Regions from separate parts of the Agrobacterium sp. 22-209-1 genome, predicted to be linked through region 1. Evidence: predicted binding sites of a transcription regulator. Region 1 holds the regulator's gene; each other region holds the start of a gene.

The links. The regulator LexA, encoded in region 1, represses DNA repair genes until DNA is damaged. The targets are predictions, from matches to a motif close to TGTTCNNNNTGTGTTCNG.
Region 2: a site for LexA is predicted at 1,980-1,997, ahead of ACQZ48_RS21785 (DNA recombination protein RmuC). Genes of this name have one in related genera too.
Region 3: a site for LexA is predicted at 2,674-2,691, ahead of ACQZ48_RS09280 (putative DNA modification/repair radical SAM protein). Genes of this name have one in related genera too.
Region 4: a site for LexA is predicted at 1,829-1,846, ahead of ACQZ48_RS16230 (2'-5' RNA ligase family protein). Genes of this name have one in related genera too.

What each region holds. Positions count from the first base shown of each region.
Region 1 covers NZ_JBNWCH010000004.1:171,541-175,750, forward strand. Annotated here, with positions in the region: gene ACQZ48_RS11970 (ComEC/Rec2 family competence protein) at 1-266, shown strand, start outside; gene ACQZ48_RS11975 (glutathione S-transferase family protein) at 286-963, opposite strand; gene lexA (transcriptional repressor LexA) at 1,217-1,939, opposite strand; gene ACQZ48_RS11985 (ABC transporter ATP-binding protein) at 2,238-2,960, opposite strand; gene ACQZ48_RS11990 (branched-chain amino acid ABC transporter ATP-binding protein/permease) at 2,957-4,210, opposite strand, start outside.
Region 2 covers NZ_JBNWCH010000014.1:21,904-26,113, forward strand. Annotated here, with positions in the region: gene truA (tRNA pseudouridine(38-40) synthase TruA) at 1-386, opposite strand, end outside; gene fmt (methionyl-tRNA formyltransferase) at 386-1,321, opposite strand; gene def (peptide deformylase) at 1,367-1,879, opposite strand; gene ACQZ48_RS21785 (DNA recombination protein RmuC) at 2,029-3,222, shown strand; gene ACQZ48_RS21790 (ribokinase) at 3,277-4,176, shown strand.
Region 3 covers NZ_JBNWCH010000003.1:295,707-299,916, forward strand. Annotated here, with positions in the region: gene ACQZ48_RS09275 (UdgX family uracil-DNA binding protein) at 1-1,436, opposite strand, end outside; gene ACQZ48_RS09280 (putative DNA modification/repair radical SAM protein) at 1,436-2,668, opposite strand; gene greA (transcription elongation factor GreA) at 2,890-3,366, shown strand; gene ACQZ48_RS09290 (glycosyltransferase family 4 protein) at 3,457-4,210, shown strand, end outside.
Region 4 covers NZ_JBNWCH010000007.1:34,659-38,868, reverse strand. Annotated here, with positions in the region: gene ybaK (Cys-tRNA(Pro) deacylase) at 1-230, opposite strand, end outside; gene ACQZ48_RS16240 (ArsC family reductase) at 243-590, opposite strand; gene ACQZ48_RS16235 (hypothetical protein) at 825-992, shown strand; gene ACQZ48_RS16230 (2'-5' RNA ligase family protein) at 1,052-1,768, opposite strand; gene ACQZ48_RS16225 (winged helix-turn-helix transcriptional regulator) at 2,149-2,475, opposite strand; gene ACQZ48_RS16220 (quinone oxidoreductase family protein) at 2,628-3,617, shown strand; gene ACQZ48_RS16215 (TetR/AcrR family transcriptional regulator) at 3,691-4,210, opposite strand, start outside.

The DNA of each region.
Region 1 (4,210 bases):
ATATCGTCATCGTCTCCCGCAGAACCTCGTTTACGCAATGCCGCTCGGGTGCCCTACTGCTCAATCGCGACATATTAAGGCGCATCGACTCGGTAGAGATAAATTTCGCCGGCAGCGATCAGGCGGGGGTGGTGGGGCGGATGCGCGCTGCAACCGCCAGCACCAACAGGCCGTGGAGCGAACATCGCTTCTACGACTGGAAAAGCGGGCGCTTTGACCGTGATGTGCCTGAAGCCGTCACCCGGTTGCTGACGGCATCGCAGTGAGTGCTGCCAGCATGATTTGTCAGGCCGTGGCGCGCAAATCCGCGGTCAATTCGCCAATGCTGCCGATCTCTTCTTCATGCGGCAGATCGCGCCAGATTTCCTTCAGTCCGGCCTCATACCATTCGCGCATGGCGGGCAGGGAGAGCAGCCTGTCACAATAGGCCTTCGCCGCTGGCGAAAGATCGGCGCCATAGGTCTGGAAACGGAACGCCACCGGGCAGAAGAAGGCGTCGACCGCCGTGAATTTCTGACCGGCGAGAAACGGTCCGCCGAATTTTGCGAGGCCTTCGCTCCACAGCGCATCAATGCGTTTTATGTCGGCGGCAAGCCCGGCATCGCCGCCCTTCGGTTTTACGCGGATACCGACCGACATTGGATAGAGATTGCGCAGCGAAGAGAAGCCCGCATGCATTTCACTTGCCGCCGAGCGTGACCAGGCCCGTGCCTGCTTGTCACTTGCCCAGACACCCTGATGTCTCTCGGCCAGATATTCGGCAATCGACAGCGATTCCCAAACCGTCACGCCCTCATCAACAAGGCACGGCACCTTGCCCGTCGGCGAAAAGCTGGAGAAGGCAACACCTTCGCCAAAGGGAACGAGTTTTTCATTAAAGGCGATGCCGAGCGTGCGCATCAAAACCCAGGGCCGCAGCGACCATGAGGAATAGTTCTTGTTGGCAATATAAAGATCGTACATGGCGTTTTTCCCCAGATAGGATGCGCATTTCTATATCTGCGAATGGTCTTGGAATATCGCAAAGAATCCATGGCTCCCATAACGCCAATTGATGGATGGGCCGTCGTGCACAACCGCATTTTCGCAACGACGAGCGCGTTTGCCATTTAAAAAAGAAAAGGCGCATCAATTCAACGAAATGACGCGCCCTTCATCTTGCAGGCCAGATATGCCGCCGTTCAACCGTTTCGGCTTATCCAAACCGGCGGCGGCATCAATGATATCTGCGGATCAACCCAACCAGCTTGCCCTGTATCTTCACCCGATCAGGCCCGAAAATGCGGGTCTCATAGGCCGGGTTCGCAGCTTCCAGCGCGATGGAGGCTCCCTTGCGGCGGAAACGCTTCAGGGTCGCTTCTTCATCATCCACCAGCGCGACGATGATATCACCCGGATTGGCCGTATTGCCGTTGCGGATGATAACGGTATCGCCATCAAAAATGCCGGCCTCGATCATCGAATCGCCTTTGACCTCAAGCGCGTAATGTTCGCCCGAACCCAGCATATCCACTGGTACGGCCACATCATGGGTGTTGTTCTGGATGGCGGAAATCGGCACACCGGCGGCGATGCGGCCCATGACCGGCACGGTGACGGCACCGCCGAGATCATTGGCAGGCGCCTTGGGGGTCGCGGCCGGCTCCGGCGCCTTCGGCTTGCCCAGGCTGCCTTCGATGACGCTCGGTGAGAAACCACGCTGCGGCCTTGCGCCCGGCGTATAGGCCTCAGGTAATTTTATCACTTCCAGCGCTCGCGCCCTGTTGGGTAGCCGGCGAATAAACCCGCGCTCTTCGAGTGCGGTAATCAGCCGGTGAATGCCGGATTTGGAAGCAAGATCGAGTGCGTCCTTCATTTCATCGAAGGAGGGCGGCACGCCGGACTCTTTCATTCTTTCATGAATGAAGAGAAGCAATTCCTGCTGTTTGCGCGTGAGCATGAGGAAAACACCCTTGAGAATCGTCGTTGAAGTCGCGAAACAAATACAGAACGAACACTATATGTTCCATATGTGTTCCGCAATCCCCTAAAATTTCGTGAAGGGTGCATCTCAGATGGTGATTTGATATTCGAAAGCCTGAACTGCCGAGAGCCGGTAGGGTTGGTGACTATTTTGATAATCGGAGGAACTGCCGTCTGAAGTGGGCAATTGAAGGCAGCTCTGTGTTTCAGGCATCCGGTACGACGATCCGTCCGTCTAAGACGGCAAATCGCTCATATCCGTTACGAGGATTTTCTTAGAGGGCGTGTTCGCCCGGTCCGAGATAGCTCGCCATCAGTGCCGGATCGACGGCGAGTTCGGCGGCCGGGCCTGAGCGGCGGACCTCGCCGAGTTCGACGAGGTAGGCCTCGTCGGCGATTTCAAGCGCGGCGCGGGCGTTCTGTTCGACCAGCAGGATGGAGACACCGGTACGACGCAGTTCGGCAACGATGCGCAGGATTTCGGCGACGATCAACGGCGCAAGCCCGAGACTAGGCTCATCCAGCAGCAAAAGCCTCGGCCGGCTCATTAGTGCCCGGGCGAGCGCCAGCATCTGCCTTTCGCCGCCGGAAAGCGTTCCGGCAAGCTGCTTGCTGCGCTCGCGAAGGCGTGGAAAGAGTGCGTGTATTTCCTCACGGGTTTCGTTGCGCTCCTGGCGTGAGCGCAGGAATCCGCCGAGCTCGATATTATCCTCGACGGTCATCGACCCGAACAATTCGCGCCTTTCCGGCACGAGGCAAAGGCCAGCGGCAACCCGGGCCTCGATGGTATCGGGCACTGGCGCGCCGTCGTAAAGAATGGTCCCGCGCGAAGGCACGACGCCCATGATGGCGTTGAGCAGCGTGGTCTTGCCCGCCCCGTTTGCTCCGATGACCGTGACGATGCTGCCGGATGTCATGGAAAGCGAGATGCCATGCACCACCTCCGCCCGGCCATAGGCAACGTGGATGTCTTTGATGTCGAGTAGATGTCCGCTCACGCTGCACCCCCAAGATAAGCCGCGATCACGGCTGGATGTTGCCTGATTTCAGCCGGCTTGCCTTCGGCGATCAGGGTGCCGAAATCGAGGACGACGATGTGATCGACCAGCCCCATGACGAAACCCATGTCATGCTCGACGAGCAGCACGCTCACGCCCTCGGCCCGCAGTTTTTTCAGCAGTGTGGCGAGCTCCTGCTTTTCGCCGTGGCGCAGACCGGCCGCCGGTTCGTCGAGCAGCAGAAGCGTCGGGTTGAGGCAGAGCGCGCGAGCAATTTCCAGAATTCGGATCTGCCCGAGAGCGAGGTCGCCGGCGGGACGGTCGCGATGAGCACCGAGACCGACGCGATCGAGCTGATGGGCGGCTTCGGCAAGCAGCGCCTGCTCCTGTTTTCGCTCCAGCCGTAAGAAGCTCCGGAAAACGCCGGCATTGCCACGCAGATGCGCGCCGAGAGCGACATTTTCGAGCACCGACATGGTTGGAAGGACCTTGGCATGCTGAAAGGTTCTGGCGATGCCGCGTTTGGCGATCAGCCGGGGATTGAGGCCTGAAAGCTTCTGTCCCTGATAGGTGACGTTGCCGCCGGAAAGGCCGAGGATGCCGGTGATGAGATTGAAAGTCGTGCTCTTGCCGGCGCCGTTCGGGCCGATCAGGCCGACGATCTGCCCGGCCTTGATATCGAAGCTGACATCGTTGACCGCCGTCAGTCCGCCAAATGTCTTCCGCACCCGATCGACCCCGACCAGCGGACTGCCGGGCGCAGGCATGTCCCGCGATTCAAGACTGGCGCCGTCGCGGCGGATGGCGCGCGGCGGCCGGGCCGGCAGGTATTTTTCCAGAAGTGGCCAAAGACCGTCGCGCGAGAGCTGTAGGATCAGGACGAGCAGCACGCCGAACACGATCATTTCTACATTCACCGAGGTGCCGACAAGGCCGGGCAGGACCCGTTGCAGCACCTCTTTTAACACCAGCACCACGGCTGCGCCGAAGATGGCGCCCACAACCCGGCCCGAACCACCGACGACGGCCATCAGCATATAGGTGATGCCCATGTCGAGCCCGAAAGGCGTCGGGTTTATCGACCGCTGCATATGGGCGTAAAGCCAGCCGGACAGCGCTGCTACAACGGCTGCGAAGACGAAGACGGTCAGTTTGGCCCGCTCGATATTCACGCCGAACGCCTCCGCTGCCTGCGAGCCGCCACGCAGGGCGCGAATGCCGCGCCCGACACGGCTGTCGAGCAGGTTCTG
Region 2 (4,210 bases), on a different contig from region 1:
TTGTGCTCCAGCGCCAGCCGGGATTTGCGACAGATGATGCGATAGAGATAATGGCGGCGCAGCGCTGAAAAACGGGCGTCGAAATCTTCGGTCACGGCTGCAGCATCGAGCACGGCCACGGCCTCCCCGGCCATGGCGAGATGCGCGTTCAAGGCATTGCGGAGCTTGTAGGGTTCCCAATCGCGGGAAAGATCGATATGGGCGACCTGTCCAACGGCATGCACGCCGGAATCGGTGCGGCCGGCACCGCGAATGGAGACGCTCTCTCCCGTCAACGAGCGAACCGCAGCCTCCAGCGCGCCCTGAACCGAGGGGCCGTTATCCTGTCTCTGCCAGCCGTAATAAGGCGTGCCGTCATATTCGACGGTCATGCGGAAACGTGGCATCAGCCGAGCCTCGTTGCGGTCGGAACCGGTGTGCCGCGCACGAAATCGGCCGCCGACATCGGCTTGCCGCCCGCCTTCTGCAAACGGGTGAGCCGCACGGCGCCGCTACCGCAGGCAATGGTCAGAGCATCGTCGAGCGCTGCGCCCGCTTCTCCCATTCCGCTTGCCAGTTCGGAGGCCAGAACCTTCACGCGCTCCGTCTTGCCGCCGATATCCATTTCCAGCCATGCGCCGGGGAACGGCGACAGGCCACGAATGTGGTTATGGACATCCTGTGCGGGCCTTGAAAAATCGATACGGGTCTCGCCCTTGTCGATCTTCGCGGCGTAGAGAACACCCTCTTCCGCCTGCGTAACGAGGGGCAGGTCGCCCGCCTCCAGCTTGTCCATCGCCTGCCGCATCAGCCGCGCACCCGCCAGCATCAGGCTGTCATGCAGTTCGCCCGCCGTCATATTCTCGTCGATCGCGACCTTTGCGGTGAGCGCGACGGGGCCGGTATCGAGCCCCTTTTCCATTTTCATCACCATCATACCGGTTTCGGCATCGCCGGCCATGATCGCCCTCTGGATGGGGGCAGCCCCGCGCCAGCGCGGCAGCAGGGAGGCGTGACCATTATAACAGCCGAGACGCGTGCCGGAGAGGATCGCTTCAGGCAAAAGCAGACCGTAAGCGACGACGACGGCTACATCGGCGTTGAAATCCCGGAACTGCTTGCGGTCTTCCTCGGTCTTGAAATTTACGGGCGTCAGCACGGGCAGCCCCAGCAATTCGGCTGCCTGATGGACCGGCGACTTCTGCAAATCGAGACCACGGCGGCCGCCGGGACGTGGCGGCTGGGTGTAGACGGCAACGATCTCGTGGCCCGCATCCACCAGTGCACGCAACGTGGGAACGGAAAAATCCGGCGTGCCCATAAAAATGATGCGAAGAGACATCGTCGCCCCCTTCCCTGTCATCCACTCCAGCCCAAAGAGGCCGGATCAGATCTTTGCGCGGGCCGCTTTCGTGAATTTCTTGATGACCATGTCGCGTTTGAGCCGCGAAATATGGTCGATGAAGAGAACGCCGTTCAGGTGGTCGATCTCATGCTGCAGGCAGGTCGCGAGCAGACCGTCCGCCTCGACCGTCTGCTGCTTGCCGTCACGGCCGACATATTGCACGGTGAGCGACGCTGGGCGCTCCACCTCGGCATAATAATCGGGGATGGAGAGGCAGCCTTCCTCATAGGTCGAGACATCGTCCGACACTTTGAGGATTTCCGGATTGATGAAAACGACCGGAGCCTTTTCTTCACCTTCGCGTGCCACGTCGATCACCAGCATGCGGCGCGGCACGCCGATCTGAATGGCGGCGAGGCCGATACCGGGCGCATCATACATGGTTTCGAGCATGTCGTCGGCAAGGCGCAGCACTTCGGCGTCCACCTGTTCGATGAGCTTCGACTGCTGACGCAGCACGGGATCGGGCAAAATGATAAGCGGTTTGATGGTCATGGCTTCCCATAACGTATCTCTCGCGCGGAGGAAATAAAAAACACGAAGGAGAAAACCGCCTCCTGCATCGACCCTTCCCGACTCATTTCCGCCGCAGAAGTGTTCTTGTTTTGATCTTCCGAATCACTGGAAATCTGCTAGATTTAATCATGAACATAGATTTCTCCGTTCTCCTTAATCCCGCGCTGCGGGCCGGCTCCGTCGATATCAGCTTCGGCGCGCTGCTTGTGGCCCTGGTTTTCGGCCTGACCATCACATGGCTGGTCACGATAAACCGCGCAAGAAAAGCGGGAGCCGACGGTGAAATCTCCGATCTCCTGAAAACACAGTCCGAATTGCACGGGCGGATCGCGGCCATGGCGGAAACGCTTGGTACCCGCCAGAGCGAGATGAGCCAGACGCTGAACCAGCGCCTTGACGGCATGTCGCAGCGCCTTGGTGAAACGCTCACCGAGCAGACCCGGTCGACCCATGAAAATCTGAGCCGCCTGCAAGAGCGCCTGGCTGTCATCGATGCCGCGCAGGGCAATATTCAGGATCTGGCGAAGGATGTCGTAGGGCTACAGGCGATCCTTTCCAACAAGCAGACGCGCGGTGCTTTCGGACAGGCGCGCATGGAAACGCTGATCGCCGATGCACTTCCCGCCGGGGCGTTTCAGCTTCAGCCGACGCTTTCCAACGGTTATCGGCCCGACTGCATCATCAAGATGCCGAACAATGCGCCGGCACTGGTCATCGATGCCAAGTTTCCGCTGGAGGCTTGGAACGCGATCAAGGCGGATGAGACGCCCGAAACCAAACGCGCCGCCGTGCAGCAGTTCCGCCGCGATATGGAGGTGCATATTCGCGACGTGGCCGAGAAATATCTCATTCGCGGCGAAACGCAGGATACGGCCTTTATCTTCGTGCCATCGGAGTCGATCTTCGCCGATATTCATCAGCATTTCGAATATCTGGTGCAGCGCGCCCACCGCGCCCGCGTCGTCATCGTTTCGCCATCGCTGCTGATGCTGTCGGTGCAGGTCATCCAGTCGGTTTTGAAAGACCAGCGCATGCGTGAGCAGGCGCATCTTATTCAAGGTGAAGTCGCCCTTCTGATGGACGATGTGCGGCGGCTGGACGACAGGACGCGCAAGCTGCAAGCCCATTTCGGGCTGGCCCAGAAAGACGTCGACATGATGCTGATCTCCTCCGACAAGGTGCTGGCGCGGGGCCAGAAGATCGAAGGCCTCGATTTTTCGCCGACGGAAAAAGAGGCTTCGCATGGAGAAATGGAGCAGGCCCGGCGCTTTGCGGAAAACCGGGCCGGTGCGGCGAAATTGCGGGTAGTTGACGACGAGTGATCGTCTCGGGCAAAGTCGCCGCCTTGCTCAAATTTCATACGGACCCAGCGCCCCATGATTACTGTTTTCGGTTCCATCAACATGGACCTCGTCGCCACCGCCAAACGCCTGCCCAAGCCCGGTGAAACCGTGACCGGTGAGACATTCTCCACCGCCGCCGGTGGCAAGGGCGCCAATCAGGCGCTGGCCGCGCGACGTGCAGGCGCCACGGTGAAGATGGCGGGTGCTGCGGGCGATGACACCTTTGCCGCACCGGCGCTGACCTTGCTGCGTGACGCCGGCACTGATCTCTCACTGGTGAAGACCACGCCCGGCCCTACGGGGACGGCAGTGATCCTTATCGGCGAAGGCGGGGAGAACATGATCTCGGTCATTCCCGCCGCCAATGGCGAAGTCTCCGCTTCCGACGCCGCGAAAGCCCTGGCTGAAATGTCGGTGGGTGATATCTTGATGTTGCAGTTTGAGATACCCGCGTCCGCTATCGAAGCGGCGCTGACGGCTGCGAAGGCAAAGCGCGTCACCACCGTCATCAATACTGCGCCACTGACCGCGGATGGACCGCGCCTTGCGGGCCTTGCCGATATTGTCATCGCCAACGAAACCGAGTTCGAATTGCTGGTCGGAAAGAACGGCCTTTCCGCTTCTGAGCGGGAAAATGAACTGAAAACCCTGCACGACAGGACCGGCCAGACATTGATCGTAACGCTTGGCGCAGACGGCGTGATCGCCATGCGCAACGGCAAGGTTTTCCGGGCTTCCGGCCTGAAGATCGAGCCGGTCGATACGGTCGGTGCGGGCGATACTTTCTGCGGTTATCTTGCCGCCAGCCTCGATCAGGGGATGGATTTCGAAAAGGCGCTGAAGCGCGCCGCTGTCGCAGGCTCGCTCGCCTGCACGCGCGCCGGCGCGCAGCCTTCCATTCCGCTTGCAGCGGAAGTGGATGCGGCTCTCTGAGGGATATTTTCGTTAGCGCATTTTCCGGACGTAA
Region 3 (4,210 bases), on a different contig from region 1:
CTAATAAACTTTATATCATCGACGAACCGCGTCATTTCCGCCTCTTTCGCCCGCCCACCAGCAAGGCGCAGGAGATAGGAGGGGTGCACGGTGACAAAAAGCGTTCGGCCCTCCTCCATCGGTATAGGACGACCCCTGATCTCCGAGAGCCTTTCTTTGCCGCCGGTCAGCGCATAAAGCGCAGTTGCGCCCATGGCGACGATCAGTTTCGGCCGGACGAGCGCGATTTCCTGATTGAGCCACCAGCGGCATTGCTCCACCTCGCCTGCATTCGGCCGTTGATGGATGCGTCGTTTGCCGCGCGTTTCATATTTGAAGTGTTTAACGGCATTGGTGACGTAGAGCTTTTTGCGCTCAATACCGACATCGGCAAGAGTCCGGTCGAAAAGCTGGCCAGCCGGGCCGACAAAAGGCTTTCCGGCGAGATCTTCATGATCGCCCGGCTGTTCGCCAACGATCATGATTTCCGCATCCTCCGGCCCGGAACCGAAAACCGTTTGCGTGGCGCTGCAATGCAGGGGACAGCGGGTACAGTGGCCAGCCTGCCGCGCCAGCGACGCAAGCGTTCCGTCTGGCGCCAGTTGCGGCATCTCCCGTGCAGCGGCCGCAACCTGCAGGCGATGATGAAAGGGCTGCGGCTGGCTCGCCGTTCTGGCGGCCATTTCCAGTACCCGCGCCTCCGCGCCGAGAATGAGGTCGGGAATGAGATCGGCTTCCGGCAGGTTCTTCCAGTATTTCTTTGGCATCTCCGCCGTCATGGCCTTAATCTTCAAGCGGGCCGGATTGAATATATTGGCATAATAAGTTCGCCAGAGTTCATCCGTCTCGTCCGTCAGATCGGGCTTCGCCGCCGCCTCCCGAGAGGTTTGCAGCTCGCTTCCATCCCATCGGGCGGACCCTTTCGGCGTGGCGATCAGCCAGTCCATATCGGTAAACCGTCGCTGGAAAAACGCTGCCGTTCGCTCGACGATGAAATGATCCGGCTCGAACCAGGCCACGAACCGCCGTCGCCCGCCCTGCCCCTGCGGCAAGCACAACTCCTTGAAACGGACGAAGGCCGTCATCTTGTGACAATCCCGACGCACCGATTTCTCGAGCAAACGGGCCTCTGCAACATCCGGATCGGACTTGAACTGCAACAGGGCGCGATCCCGCTTCAGCCGCCACAACAAACGATAAAGCAGCGCAAACCGGCCGGGATCGCCATGGCAGATGACGGCCTGTGCCAGCGCCAAAAACGAAGCCGGAACGGAAACCTGCCCATTGCCGGCATCGACCATCGGTAATGGCTCACCTGCGAAATCCAGCAGCCCTGCCCCGTAATCCTGCAACCGCCAGTCAATCGTCTCCGGTCGAATATCGGCGGCAAGGGCCGCACGCGCGGCATCGCGCCACTCGCCGAAATCGCCCCGCCCTTCCAGCACCGGGCAGTACATCATAACAGCGACAATTGTTCGGGCTGCGGTGCAAACATCGCCCGCAAATCCGGCCGCTCGGTCAGCTTGCCCGGCGTCCAGCCCTCTGCGACGATAAAAGCCTTCACCTTTTTCAGGGAAACACCGAAACGCGCAATATCCTCCAGCCGCAGCCGCCGGAACCGCCGTGACGAGAGAACGGAGGCCACCGTCTTGGTGCCGAAACCGGGCACCCGCAGCAGCATTTCCCGATCCGCCGCATTGACGTCCACCGGGAAACGGTCGCGATGTTTCAGCGCCCAGGCCAGTTTCGGGTCGATATCGAGATCGAGCATGCCGTCACCCCCGGTCGCCGTTATCTCGCCAATGTCGAAGCCGTAAAAGCGGTAAAGCCAATCCGCCTGATAAAGCCGGTGCTCCCGCATCAGCGGCGGTTTGATGAGCGGCAGGTTTTTCGATGAATCCGGAATGGGGCTGAAGGCCGAATAATAGACGCGCCGTAAACCGTAGCTGCCATAAAGCCGGGCACTGGTGGAGAGAATGGTGTTATCGTCGGCGCCATCCGCCCCCACGATCATCTGCGTGCTCTGCCCGGCCGGCGCAAAGCGCTTGGTCTTTTTCGTCCTGACGGTCGGCTCCCCCGCCTCCTCAATCTTCAGGCGGATATCGGCCATGGAGCGGCGAATATTGGCGGGCTGCTTTTCCGGCGCGAAACGACCAATGCCGCTATCGGTCGGCAATTCGATATTGATCGAGAGACGATCCGCGTAAAGCCCCGCCTCCTCGATGAGCCTGGGCGACGCCTCCGGAATCGACTTCAGATGGATATAGCCTCGAAAACCATGCGTAACGCGCAGCTCGCGTGCAACCCGCACCATCTCTTCCATCGTATGATCCGACGACCGGATGATGCCCGACGATAGGAAGAGCCCTTCAATATAGTTGCGCCGATAAAACTCGAGCGTCAGCCACACCACCTCTTCCGGCGTGAAACGCGCCCGCTCCACATTGCTTGACGACCGGTTGATGCAATAGGCACAATCATAGATGCAGAAGTTGGTGAGCAGAATCTTCAAGAGCGAAATGCAGCGTCCATCGGGAGCATAAGCGTGGCAAATGCCCGACCCCTCCGTGGAGCCCAGACCGCCTGATGCTGCAGAGTTTCGCTTGGTCGTGCCGCTCGATGCGCAGGATGCATCGTATTTTGCCGCGTCGGAGAGAATGGCCAGCCGTTGCTTGATCGACTTCTTCATAGGTATGTTCACTATATGTTCTGACGACGAATGTCAATGAAACAGATTAAGTCATTGATTGTTAAAGGAAATATGCGCACCTCAAATTTGCTGGCATTTCGCTGCCGTCTTCTGATATAGTCGGCTCAGTTTTGATTTTGGCATGGTTCCGGAGTTCCTCTCCGGAACCTGTTTCTTTTTGTGTCTGCAAGTATAGCGACCGGAATGCGAAGGATAAAAAAATGGTAGAAAAAGTACCGATGACTCAGGGTGGATTCGTCAAGCTTCAGGAGGAGCTGCGCTGGCGCCAGCAGGAGGAACGCCCCCGTATCATCGAGGCGATTGCGGAAGCGCGCGCCCATGGCGACCTTTCGGAAAACGCCGAGTACCATGCTGCCAAGGAAGCACAGAGCCACAATGAAGGCCGCATCACCGAACTCGAAGACCTGACCGCGCGCGCGGAAGTCATCGATCTCTCCAAGATGTCGGGTTCGAAGATCAAGTTCGGCGCCACCGTCAAGCTGGTCGACGAGGATAGCGATGAGGAAAAGACCTATCAGATCGTCGGCGACCAGGAAGCCGATGTGAAGGCCGGCCGCATCTCCATCTCCTCGCCCATCGCCCGCGCGCTCATCGGCAAGGAAGTCGGCGACAGCATTGAAGTTAACGCTCCGGGCGGCGCCAAGGGCTACGAGATTCTCGCGGTTCAGTGGGGCTGACGCCCCCACATGCAATGCGCCCCATGCGGGCGCATTGCTTTTCTTGAAGTCTTCAATCCCCAAAATTAGCCGCAAAGACGGAAGCCCATCTTGTCCCACGTCAGTCTGAAAGATGTGCAGGTGCTTGCGCCGAACTTCAAACGCAGGCTCTCCGGCGTCACCTCAACCATCGTTCAGCTGATACCGGTGCAGAATCGGCTGGGACAGCAGGTCGCCGTCATCGGCCCCGGCCTGCCGCCGCATCTGCCGCATGTGCGCTTTCGTGATCTGTGGCGGCTCTGGCAGGACGGTCCGCAGGGCGGCCCGCGCATCTGGCATGCCCGGCGAAATCTTGAAATGTTGCCGGGTCTTCTCATGCGTGACGTGCTGCGCATGAAGGTGAAGCTTCTGTTCACCTCGGCAGCGCAGAGACGGCATTCCGCCTATACACGCTTTCTGATTTCGAAGATGGACGCCGTGGTTGCGACCAACGCGCGCTCCGGCTCGTTCCTGGAAGTGCCCCACCGCGTCGTCATGCATGGCGTCGATACCGAGCTGTTCCACCCCGCCACCGGCCCGGAAGACACGATCGCGGCAACCGGCCTGCCGGGGGAATATCTGATCGGCTGCTTTGGACGGGTGCGCCACCAGAAGGGCACTGATCTCTTCGTGCGCGCCATGATCGAGCTTCTGCCCCATTACCCGCAATGGACCGCTGTAGTTTCCGGCCGCATCACAACAGAACACAAGGCCTTTGGTGATGCGCTCAAGGCCGATGTGACCGCGGCCGGCCTCGCCGACCGTATCGTATTTCAGGGCGAAGTTGGCGACATCAAGCCCTGGTACCGGCGGCTGACGCTCTATG
Region 4 (4,210 bases), on a different contig from region 1:
GCGGCAAGCTTCTTCATGCTCACCTCGCGGTCGGAGGGGACAATGACGCAGACCGGCTTGCCGTCCAGCTCCGCCATCAGTGTCTTCAGCACCAGATGTGGCGCCTCACCGATCGCCTCGGCCGCCTGCAGCCCGATGCGATCGGCATTCGGGTCGTAATCATAAGTCACGGTGGTGAAGGCAATGCCGGCTTTAGTCAGCATCTGGGTGGCGCGGGTTGTTTTGGACATGGTGGGTTGCGTTCAGGCAAAAAGCGTCTGGTAGATTTCCGGCTTGAAGCCGACGGTTATCTTACCCTTCGCTTCCAGCACGGGCCGCTTGATCATGGAGGGCTGTTCCAGCATCAGCCCGATGGCCCTTTCTCGTGTAAGATCGGCCTTCTGGCTGTCGTCGAGTTTCTTGAATGTCGTGCCGGCCCGGTTGAGAACCGTTTCCCAGCCGGCGGCATCACACCATGTTTCCAGATGGGCGCGGTCGATACCGGCTGTCTTATAGTCGTGGAAAGAATAATCGACGCTGTTCGTCTCCAGCCAGCTTCTGGCCTTCTTCATCGTGTCGCAATTCTTGATGCCGTAAATCGTGAACGTCATGCTATCGCCTCTTCGTCTTCAAGCCTTCCGGCATAACAAAATATCCATCTTATTCAAGCTGCCGCCTGAGGCGCCTTGCGTCGATTCATCCCTCACAATGCTTGAGCTATGCAAAATCGAGGCGGCTGACATCCAAACGAGCGCGAGCAAAGCTGCATGGCTTCCCTGCTACATCGAGAGTTGTAGAAGATGCCTGAAATCCCCATTATCTGGGCAACAAAGATGGAGATTAAAATGCGTCAGGTTGCAAAGACATCGCGTAACTTCTTCGGTGAAACCTTCGCCGTTCTCGGTGCAGCGCTCTCGGTTTCGGCCGCTGTTCGCGCACATCGCAAGCCCGCCCGTGCCGATCTAGAAGCTCTCGGCATCGACGGCAAGGCTTTCGACAAGGTTCAGCTCTAAGCTGCTATCGTTTGTAGCGAGGCGATTTCGCCTCGCCCGTGAGTATATTTTGGCGCGCCTTAGCGTTCCGACTGCTTCCGGTTCGGTCGTTTTCTAGGACCGATCAATTTGTGCGGTAGATGTAGCTGACTTTCGAGCGGCTCATACCGATCCGCTTTTGCGGAGAGTGCGAAGCGTCCAAGGGACTCATGTCGGGTTTCGCCATTATGGCTGAAAACAAGCTCGAAATTACTCGCAAGCCAGCTATATGGCTTTCCGGCCGGCATCGGTTCCATCTTCCCGCAGCTATAAATCATCGTGATATGCGGTGTAAAAGATGGTGCAGGGATATAGGGAAGGTTCGCCTGTCGAAGCGCCCGTTGCAGCAGCCTCACCAGGGCATGGATCTCCGGCTGATCATCACCGTTTCGTAGGACCAAACTGTTGCGATTGCCAAAAAGTGCACTTCCGTCCAGGGTGACCGGAACAGGCCGCGCGTTTACCGCACCCATTGCCGCCTTCAGTCTGCTTGTCAGTCCGTGAGGGATCGTCTCGAAACATCCCAAACACAACAGGGTTATGTGTAGAAGCTCGGCGGGATATGCCTCACGGGTTGTCCGACCCAGAGCATGATGCGACGCATCGACAAACATTCTTTCCGCCAATTGCCGTGGCGGCTTCAGCAGCAACAGGAGCTTGTTTCGAAAGCGTGGATTGACGCGTCGTATTTTCTGCGGCTCCAGCCCATCAAAGCAAAGCTGCCTCAAGGCTCTTTCGTCCGTCAACTCGCACTCCATGACGATGCTCCACAGCCTTATGCCAAGGCCGGAAACCTATCATTGTGCGGTGATAAAATAAAGAACAAAAGATGAACAGAAGGCGGAATTGCTCCGCCTTCGCTTATTCCCACTCAATTGTTCGATTTCATGCTAACAAATTGAATTCATTTCAGAAAATATTTTTCGGCTTGATTACTACCGGCCCAGGACCCGTCAGAAAGCTATGCTACTGATATCATTTAGGAATTTCCACTGGCCTCCGCAAGCCATCTTTCGACTACTATCGGCTCTTTCCGCGCCAGGCGGAGAACTAACGTCTGAGCGAGACACGCGCCGAAAGTACCGTCAGCACCTCACTCCTATGAGCGCATCTGGCGACCCCCAGTTCCATTGAGCGGTCAGGCGCCGTCGCGTTCCCGATCGAACCGCTGCTTCGCCGCCTCAATCTCCGGCCCATGGGCAACAGACCACTGAAAGATCGCCTGAAACGGCGCTTTCAGCGATTCGCCCAGCGGAGTAACGCTGTACTCGACTGCGACCGGCGACACGGGGAACACTCGTCGCTCGATCAGTCCCAAACGTTCCAGTCGACGCAGCGTCTGTGTCAGAGCCTTCTGCGTGACACCGTTCAGCTCGCGCTTCAGTCCATTAAAGCGCATGGGTCCGGAGCAGAGTGCCGCAATGATGAGGATCGACCATTTGTCGGCGATCTGGTCGAGGATCATCCTGCTGAGATGATCGCTGTATTCGGTCGGGCAAAGCGCATCGGTGATGAGGTTTCCTTCAATATACCTGGTCTATTTGAAGTGCCTAATTGATACTAGGTATATGAATTATACCTTAAGGGCATCCGTTTCACAAACAGAGAGCCTGCAGTATGAAAGCGATACGTTTCCACTCAACGGGTGGCCCGGACGTTCTGGTTTATGAGGACGTTCCTGATCCGGTCGCGGGTCCCGGCGAAGTGCTGATCAAGGTCGAGGCCGTCGGCATGAATTTCGCCGACATCATGCGTCGTCGCGGCGATGACTATCCCGAACCTTCGCCGCCTCCGTTCATTCTTGGCGCCGAGGTTGCTGGCACAGTCGCCGCGCTCGGCGACGGCGTGACCAACATTCCTGTTGGCCTATCGGTTCTCGCGGCGCCGGGTGCGGGCGGATATGCCCAGTATGTTGTGGTTCCCGCCGCTACGATCATCCCGCTGCCGGAAGGCTTCGATGCCGTTCAGGCTGCCGCCCTGTTGGGCCACGGCCTCACCGCTGCCATCGCCCTGAAGCAGGCCGCCAAGCTTTTGCCGGGCGAAACCGTCCTCATTGAAGGGGCGGCCGGTGGTGTTGGCTCGTTCGCGATCCAGCTCGCCAAGCTCTATGGCGCCGGTAAGATCATCGCCGCTGCCAGCACGCCAGAGAAGCGCGCCAAGGCCGAAGCAATGGGTGCGGATGTCTCGGTCGATTATACCAAGCCAGACTGGGCCGACGATGTTCGCCGGGTCACCGATGGGCAAGGCGTCAACATCGTCATCGAGACGGCCGGGGGCGACACCCTGAATCAGGCGCTGGATGCAATGGCGCCGTTCGGCCGCATGATTTTTCTCGGCCAGTCCAGTGGAAAGACCGCGCTGGTCGATCCATGGCGGCTGACCTCGATGAACCATAGTGTGGTCGGCTTCTATATCGGCGCCTATCTGGCCAACGCTGACTTGTTGATGGCGACCATCGGTGAACTGATCGGCTTCGTGGCGAGCGGTCAGGTCAAGATCCAGGTCGGCACGGTGCTGCCGCTGTCGCAAGCTGCTGAAGCACACCGTTTGCTTGAAGGTCGTCAGACCACTGGAAAGGTGGTGCTTCAGCCCTGGCGCACCGCCTGACATTAGAAGCGCCGTGGGGGTCTGCCCGCGGCGCTTGCGCTCCCGAAGGCGACTGTCTTCGCTCAGCCAGCTTTCAATTTGAGGAAGGATGTAACCCAGCCTCGATCCAGGCCCGCGTCTCTTCCAGGACTTCATCCGAAAGAGTGTCGTCGTCGATCGCGCGGGCAAGGATCACCGCCCCGACCATCGCAGCCCAGGTTCCTATAGCCGCGCGCCGCCGTTCCGACGCATTGATGTCAGGAAGAGCCTTCGCCATGCGCTCGATTTGGGCCTGAAGCCCGGCTGTCATGGCGGCGCGAGCCGCCGGTGTCTGATGGCGGATATCAGCTGCCAGCCCTGCCGTTGGACAGCCTCTGGCCGGGTTGTTACGATGCTTTGGTGCGAGATAGTCTTCGAGATAGGCCCGCAAATCGAGGGTGCCGCTTTCATCACCGGAGAGCGCATGAGCAATCGTTGCGGCAATGAGGTCATCCTTCGAGGTGAAATGGCCATAGAAACCACCGTGGGTGAGACCGGCGGCCTTCATCACCTCCGATACGCTGACTGCATCAAAACCCTTCTCGCGAAACAATCCGCTCGCCACGTCCAGAATG